2 regions of the Peribacillus sp. 05N428 genome follow, and region 1 is predicted to be linked to the other one. Evidence: a T-box and tRNA genes for the amino acid it is inferred to sense, from the RefSeq annotation. Region 1 holds a T-box; the other holds one or more tRNA genes.
What was found. The T-box of region 1 lies ahead of glyQ (glycine--tRNA ligase subunit alpha). A T-box ahead of a tRNA ligase gene usually reads a tRNA of that ligase, here a tRNA-Gly.

Region 1 (4,203 bases):
GGAGCTTTTTCACCGGAGGATTTAAATGGATAAACTATTTGACGATACACAAGTAAAAGGTTACAAATCAGGTTTCATTTCAATAATTGGACGACCTAATGTAGGAAAAAGTACATTTCTGAATCGGGTCATCGGTCAAAAGATCGCCATTATGAGTGATAAACCGCAAACTACAAGAAATAAGGTCCAGGGTGTACTTACGCAAAACGATTCACAAATGATTTTCATCGATACACCCGGCATTCATAAACCAAAGCATAAGCTTGGCGACTTCATGATGAAAGTGGCAACGAATACATTGAAGGAAGTCGATTTGATTCTCTTCATGATCAATGCGACTGAAGGATACGGACGCGGGGACGAGTTCATCATCGAAAAACTTCAATCCGTAAAAACGCCTGTTTTCCTGGTCGTAAACAAAATCGATGCGATGCATCCAGATGATTTACTTCCGATCATTGAAAAATACCAACAGCTTTACCCTTTTGCGGCAGTCGTTCCGATTTCTGCGCTTGAAGGAAATAATGTGGATACTCTGCTTGAACAAATCAAAGAGCATCTGCCTGAAGGTCCCCAGTTCTATCCAGCTGACCAAGTGACCGACCATCCGGAACGTTTTATCATTTCCGAATTGGTCCGCGAGAAGGTACTGCACCTGACACGGGAAGAAATTCCACATTCAGTGGCTGTTGTCATCGATTCAATTAAAAAAATGGACAATAGCGACACCATCAATGTCATGGCGACTATCGTTGTCGAACGGGATTCACAAAAAGGCATTGTCATCGGAAAGCAAGGGAAAATGCTTAAAGAAGTCGGCAGCCGTGCCAGGGTGGATATCGAAAACCTATTGGGTTCTAAAGTTTTCTTGGAACTGTGGGTGAAGGTACAGAAGGATTGGCGTAACAAAGCAAGCCAGCTTCGCGATTACGGCTTCAATGAAAGCGAGTATTAATTAACAAAATTTACGCATCATGAAAGTTAGGAAAACGGTCAAGCTAATCATATGGTCGGATATTCATATTGCTAGTTAAAAATGAAAGGTGGGCTTTATATGTTGGATTTTACCTGGGAATTATTCACTGAAACAGGTAATGTGGACACCTATTTGCTGTTTAAGGAGATAGAAGTCGAGAGACAGGAAAGACACTTGGGATTGAATGATGAGCTAGCAGAAATTGATTTTCCTGTTTCATAGGTTAGCCTTGGCGAGCATGGGTGGTGTCTTGGTATGCTCCAAAAATGTGAGGGCATTGTCATAAGGCGAACTGCATATGGAGAAAATAACAAAATCATTACTATATATACCCGTGAGCTAGGGAAAATTGGCGTCATGGCGAGAGGGGCCAGTAAACCTAACAGCAGGCTTTCAGCCGTCACACAGCTTTTTTGCTCCGGGTATTTTCTTGTAACCACATCAACCGGACTCGGCAGTCTTCAGCAAGGCGAAATGGTCGATTCACTCCGTTTCATAAGGGAGGATCTTTTTGCCACCGCTTATGCTTCATATATTGTTGAATTGCTTGATAAAAGCGTCGAGGATAAGAAACCGAATCCATATTTGTATGAATTGCTTTCGCAAACTTTGCATTACATAAACGAGGAATATGACGCGGAGGTTTTGACATTCATTTTTGAAATGAAGATGCTGCCCGTCAATGGGATTAACCCAGTGCTGAATCAGTGTGCAGTATGTGGTGAAACGGAAGGGGAATTCTCCTTCTCGCTTCGGGAAGCGGGCTTTATCTGTCACCGCTGTCTGGGGAAAGACCCTTATCATTTTAAAATTTCACCTGCAGCCGTCAAATTGCTTCGGATTTTTTATTATTTAGATTTATCAAGGCTCGGAAACATTTCCGTCAAGCCTGAAACGAAAAAAGAACTGCGGAAGATCATCGATGCATATTATGAGGAATATTCCGGTCTGCTTTTGAAATCAAAAAAGTTCCTGAAACAGATTGATACGATGAAAGATATGTTTTAGGTTCTGACCTATTGACATTCCATGCTAGTTTGTATAAAATTCTAATCATCAAAATAAGAAGATTGCGTTGATGGAAAAGAGTATCTGTCATTCTCCATAAAAAGCGAACCCGGGACGGTGGAAGCCGGGATATGGATTTACAGGGAAGGGCGTTTCCGGAGCATGTTGCTTTGAAAAGAGGCCGTTTTGTAAACGGCAATTAGGGTGGAACCGCGGGTATACTCTCGTCCCTATGCATTTCGCATAGGGACGGGAGTTTTTTGTTTGCCAAAATGTAATGGGTTTCCGACCTTTAATCTTAAAAAGCCGTTTAAATAACCTGGAGGTGTACGATGAATATTCAAAATATGATTTTAACGTTACAAAAGCATTGGTCTGAACAAGGCTGCATATTGATGAATGCTTATGATGTCGAGAAAGGGGCAGGAACGATGAGCCCATACACGTTCCTGAGAGCCATTGGACCGGAGCCTTGGAGCGTGGCTTACGTAGAGCCTTCCCGCCGTCCTGCTGACGGTCGTTATGGTGAGAACCCTAATCGACTGTATCAGCATCATCAGTTCCAAGTGATCATGAAGCCGTCGCCTGACAATATCCAAGAGTTGTATTTAGATTCATTACGTGCTTTAGGGATAAATCCGCTCGAGCATGATATTCGCTTTGTGGAGGACAATTGGGAAAATCCATCCCTAGGGTGTGCCGGACTCGGTTGGGAAGTGTGGCTTGATGGAATGGAAATCACGCAATTTACATATTTCCAACAAGTGGGCGGCCTTGAGTGTAAACCGGTCTCCGTGGAAATTACATACGGGATCGAACGTCTCGCCTCTTACATTCAAGATAAGGAAAACGTATTTGACCTAGAATGGACAGATGGATTCACTGTTCGCGATATATTTGGTCAGCCAGAATACGAACATTCGAAATATACGTTCGAAACCTCCGACCTTGACATGCTTTTTCAGCTTTTCACGATGTATGAAAAGGAAGCGCATCGACAAATGGAAGAAGGACTTGTACATCCTGCATATGATTATGTTTTGAAATGTTCCCATACATTTAACCTTTTGGATGCCAAAGGTGCCATCTCGGTGACGGAAAGAACGGGTTATATTGCCCGGTGCCGTAACTTAGCGCGTAAGGTTGCCAAAACCTTCTATGAAGAGCGGGAAAAATTAGGCTTCCCGATCCTGAAAGTGAAAGGGGAGAATACAAATGAGCAAGCGTGATTTGTTATTGGAGATTGGATTGGAAGAGCTGCCTGCCCGTTTTGTGACAGCATCAATGAAACAGTTGTCAGATAAAGTGCAGCAATGGCTAACGGAAAAAGCGATAGAATTCGGGACGGTTGAAGCTTTTTCCACACCAAGACGTTTGGCCGTATTGGTGAAGGACGTGGAAGAATCCCAAAAGGATATCGAAGAAGAGGCAAAAGGTCCGGCCAAAAAAATCGCGTTGGACAGCGAAGGCAACTGGTCTAAAGCAGCATTGGGATTCGTCAGGGGTCAAGGCATGACTTCAGAGGACATTTATTTTAAAGAACTCAAGGGTGTGGAATATGTCCATGTGAATAAATTCATAAAAGGACAGCAGACCGTTCAGCTTTTATCTGAGCTTGCTGAAATCATCAGCGGCATGACGTTCCCGAAAAATATGCGCTGGGCCAATCAGGAGCTCCGCTTCGTCCGTCCGATTAAATGGCTGATTGCCTTATTTGGCAATGAAATAGTGCCATTCAGCATTGCTGATGTGGAAACGGGCCGTGAAACAAAAGGACATCGTTTCTTAGGCAATAGCGCCATCATCGAGCAGCCGCAACGGTACGAAGATACGCTGAAAGAACAATTTGTAATGGCGGATCCAGATAAACGCCGGCAAGTTATATTGGATCAGATTAAAGAGCTTGAGCAGGAGAAAGGCTGGATCATCCCTGTCGATGAAGATCTGCTTGAAGAGGTAAATAATTTGGTAGAGTATCCAACGGTGTTATTTGGACATTTTGAAGAAGAATTCCTTGAGCTTCCTGCTGAGGTACTAATCACATCAATGAAGGAACACCAACGTTATTTCCCAGTTAAAGATCAGGAAGGGAACCTGCTTGCTTACTTTGTAACCGTGCGCAACGGCGATGACCGCCATTTGGATAAGGTTTCTAAAGGTAATGAAAAAGTATTGCGTGCCCGCTTATCGGATGCAGCATTTTTCTATAAAGAAGATCA
Region 2 (4,203 bases), on a different contig from region 1:
TTGATCTTCCATCGGTTGATCCGGTTCAAATGGCAGGTTGGTTATCATGTCTCCCAAGTATACATAAGAACCGAATTCCGGTGTGATGATCATACTGTTTTTTGCACTCCAGCCAATACCTGCACGCTCAGCCACTGCCCTATCGGATAACTCACCCGTATCAACCATGGACTTCATCATTGCCCCTGGCACTTTATCTTTAATGAAATTCTCAAGTAACTGCAATTTATTACGGAGAACGGTATGATAATCCGTTCCCCAAGACGCCCGGCAAAAGATCCCGCGGCGTTCACTTTTTGTACTTTGCGGAGCATCCTTCAATTTCGAAGGATAAGCAAGTGCAATCGAAATGATGGATTGCGGTTTATCGAATATCAATTCAGGCCTCACCCTTTTTTCTATATCGGCTTCTTCAAACCCTGACTGGTAATCCAGTTCCTGTTGACGTATCAGCCGACCTTTCAGTTCGGTGAAAGCCGTAGCCGAAGTAAAGCCAATTTTATCGATGCCGATTTCCTTACTATATAAAATCACTTCTTGCTTGAATGAGTTCATATCCATATTAATCACCTACGTTCATTCAGTATTCCCATTGAAGCTTGAATCCATTTCAAACCATTGCTATCTATGATAAACTAATTGCAATCATTTTTGGAGGTGAAACGGTTGGAAATTACCGTATCAGCTAATCTTAGCAGTAAAATCCCTGAATTCAAAGTCGGGGTCATTACATATGAAAACATCGAAGTAGGTCCCTCCCCGCAAATGGTGAAAGGAAGACTTCAACTATTTCAGGAAGCTCTTTTCTTCGACCTTGAAGAAAAGGAATTGACCGACTTTTCCGGCATTAAAGTGTGGCGGGAAATTTTCAAGGCTACAGGAACGAACCCGTCACGGTATCGTCCCTCCGTGGAAGCCCTTTACCGCCGCGTAAAAAAACAGAATTACTTGACACCCATCCATTCCGCCATCGATTTGAATAACTTCTTCTCACTGTTATATGAAGTTCCGATCGGCATTTATGATGCTGAAAAATTAACAGGAGACATCTCGATTAAGATTGGCGAGGGTTCAGATGGGTATGACGGTTTGAACGGCCGCTTGAATTCCATGGAAAATATGATTACCTCAGCCGATCATGCTGGCGCATTCGGAAGTCCTTACGTTGATTCAGAACGCACGAAAGTCACCGAAGAAACGAAAAAAGCTATCCAAATCATTTATTTACAACCCAATACTCCAATCACGGAAGCAGATCAGCTGACGAAATCCCTGATGGACATGTTCCTTGAAATCCATGGTGGTGAAGGGACTTACTCGATTGTAGAAGGATAATTAAAAATTGAACGAAATTAAACCCTTTCCACAATCGGAAGGGGTTTTTTATGATTTTTCCAATTAATAAAACCAGTCCGCTAGTATCCTTTTATTCAACCGAATCGATCCCTACCAAAAAGGCAATAAAGATCACTGGAATTTAAGAGCATAAAGGATCACAAAGTCTTAAACTTGATTTGGGATGAATCTAGCCTACGGACTATTCTTAATTTACATTCCAGTCGATTCCAGAAATCCTCTCCCTTTCCGCCGACTGTCTGCCAAGCCTCCTCGGCGCAAGCGCCTCTGGGGTCTCGACTAGCCAGTTATTCGGCTGGAGTGTCGCAAATTTCTTCCATCTTTTAAGGATTAATGTAAAAAACCTCAAGGATCACCTCGTCTTAAACTTTGTTAGGGTGTGCCCACCCTACGGTTTTTTCTTAAATTACATTTCAGTCGATTCCAGAAATCCGCTCCCTTTCCGCCGACTGTCCGCCAAGCCTCCTTGACGTAAACGTCTCCGGGGTCTCGGCTAGCCGGTTTACAATGGTTACTTTCTGCCTTTCGATTGATAATCATCGATGCTACATAAGCCTGGCACGCCTTTCTCTTCCCCATTAACAAAAAAAGCACAAACTTAGTCAAACTGATTCTACTAACGTAGTTAATCAAATTGACTAAGTTTGTGGTGCATCGAAATCCCCACACTCCCGGATGAAGGATAATCAAAAATTAAAGTCCATTTTTCGGGTATGACATACTGTATTACCGCTTCGATGAAATGCAAAAAAAATCCCACTGTAAACAGTAGAATTCTTGTAATAATATTTAAACGCAAAGCTTCGTTCTCCAGGTAACGAAACCCTACGTTATGAGTATGTATTGGAGCGGGTGAAGGGAATCGAACCCTCATCATCAGCTTGGAAGGCTGAGGTTTTACCACTAAACTACACCCGCATATTCTTGTAGAAGTTTGTCGAATTACCAATCAACAAAATTAATTATATAGTCTAATATAAAAAAATGCAATAGTTCTTTTAAAAAAAAAATAATAATTAGCGTATTGTAAAATTAATATATTCATTCACTCTAGTAAAAATGTTAAAAAGTCCCCTGATTGAAGAGAACTTTTTCATCCTATATGGTGATTTAAGACCAAATGACTTCCATTAACCGCGGATAAACCTGCTGTGCCGTTTCAAGCAGCATGATTAACTTCCTGAACGCCAGATCAGGTACGATATCCCCCTCAATGGAGTATGAATAACGAATGGAAATGGTCCCATTTTCTTCATACAGTTTGGAATACCTGAAATTAGCATTATATTCATTCAATAGTGTATGTACATCCTGTTTCTTTTCAGGATTCTTCAACTCGGCGACATTAAAGCAAAATAAGTCCGCCACATTTTCATCTTGATTGAAAGCAAATACTAAAAGGACCTTCCACCCGTCCTTTAACTTTTGCTCGGCTCTAAAAAAGGTGGTGCCATCTTCATTCAACTCATTCATATAGATTTTCTCACTAGTTAAAAAATCACGAAATTTAGCAACGTTTGACATGGTTCATCACCTTTCTGTTTATAAGTACATTTTATAATGAAAACCAGCATTTTTACAGACTTTTCTAACATTCTGCCAATTTCCTCCTATTAACAGGGGCGACATTAAAAGGAAGGGAGTCAAATATGAGCTCCCTTCCTGGATTGATTAGCCAGTTGCTTCTCCGCAAAACTGAAGCGCTCCTTGCAGGTCCAAAATTTCCTGGCGGATTTTTGAGCATCCTTCAAAGGGTATATATGTCCAAGCACAAAGCAATATCCTTCATATGGATCAAAAGATACCACTAAGGGTAAGAAGGATCATATTTTAACTTGAAAGGAAAACGGCCTTTTCCCGATTGAATACGAAAAAAGGCCGCTTTTGTTATAAGCTGCTTAAAAATCACAACGAAGGGCCTTCCTCAGCTTTATTTCCATAAAACTTATAGTTGAGCGAATTCGGGTTCCGCAACTTTTACAAGCTGTTTTCCGAGGTTCGTTCCTTTAAACAAACCTAAAAATGCATCCGGTGTGTTTTCGAACCCTTCAATAATCGTTTCTTCATACTTCAGCTTTCCTTCTTGAAGCCACTTACCTAATTCCGTAGCACCCTCCTGGAATCTAGCGGCATAATTTCCAACTGTGAAACCTTTCATTAGTGCACTGGTTTTGATCATTGCCGATTGCAGACGCGGTCCTAGATCTTTTCCTTCCGCGTTATATGAGGAAATCGCCCCGCATAATGGAATTCGGGCATTCGCATTCAAAAGTGTAAAAACAGCATCGGACACCTCGCCGCCCACATTATCGAAATAAACATCGACTCCATCAGGAACAGCATTGGCTAAATCTGTTGCAAAACTATCACTTTTATAATTTACGGCTCCATCAAATCCTAGCTCTTTCGTTAAATACTCAAGTTTTTCATCTGAACCAGCGATGCCAACAACCTTCGCACCTTTAATCTTAGCAATTTGTCCGACTACTGAACCGACTGCTCCAGCCGCTCCTGAAACGACTACCGTTTCACCTTCTTGAGGTTTACCAATATCAAGCAAACCAAAGTAAGCAGTTAAACCGGTCATTCCAAGAATCCCTAAATGAGTTGTGACCGGAGCCACCTTGGGATCAATCACACGGATTTCCTTTTCAGTGACAACTGTGTATTCTGCCCAGTCGATATTCCCAACAACGACATCCCCTTGTTTGAAGGAATTCGATTTGGACTCAACAACTTCGGCAACAACGCCGCCCGTGATGACCTTATTCAATTCAAATGGAGCAATATATGATTTGGTATCTTGCATTCTGCCACGCATGTATGGATCGACAGATAAATATAGTG

Region 2: it has a tRNA-Gly gene. The T-box ahead of glyQ (glycine--tRNA ligase subunit alpha) is inferred to sense a tRNA for this amino acid. The anticodon was not compared.

What each region holds. Positions count from the first base shown of each region.
Region 1 covers NZ_JBFTMS010000004.1:176,549-180,751, forward strand. The annotation lists gene AC1DIV_RS05850 (cytidine deaminase) at 1-33, shown strand, start outside; gene era (GTPase Era) at 26-955, shown strand; gene AC1DIV_RS05860 (YqzL family protein) at 1,055-1,198, shown strand; gene recO (DNA repair protein RecO) at 1,232-1,984, shown strand; T-box leader at 2,043-2,219, shown strand; gene glyQ (glycine--tRNA ligase subunit alpha) at 2,317-3,213, shown strand; gene glyS (glycine--tRNA ligase subunit beta) at 3,200-4,203, shown strand, end outside.
Region 2 covers NZ_JBFTMS010000008.1:82,765-86,967, forward strand. The annotation lists gene queG (tRNA epoxyqueuosine(34) reductase QueG) at 1-561, opposite strand, end outside; gene AC1DIV_RS10350 (B3/B4 domain-containing protein) at 667-1,335, shown strand; tRNA gene AC1DIV_RS10355 (tRNA-Gly) at 2,201-2,274, opposite strand; gene AC1DIV_RS10360 (YbjN domain-containing protein) at 2,467-2,880, opposite strand; gene AC1DIV_RS10365 (NADP-dependent oxidoreductase) at 3,302-4,203, opposite strand, start outside.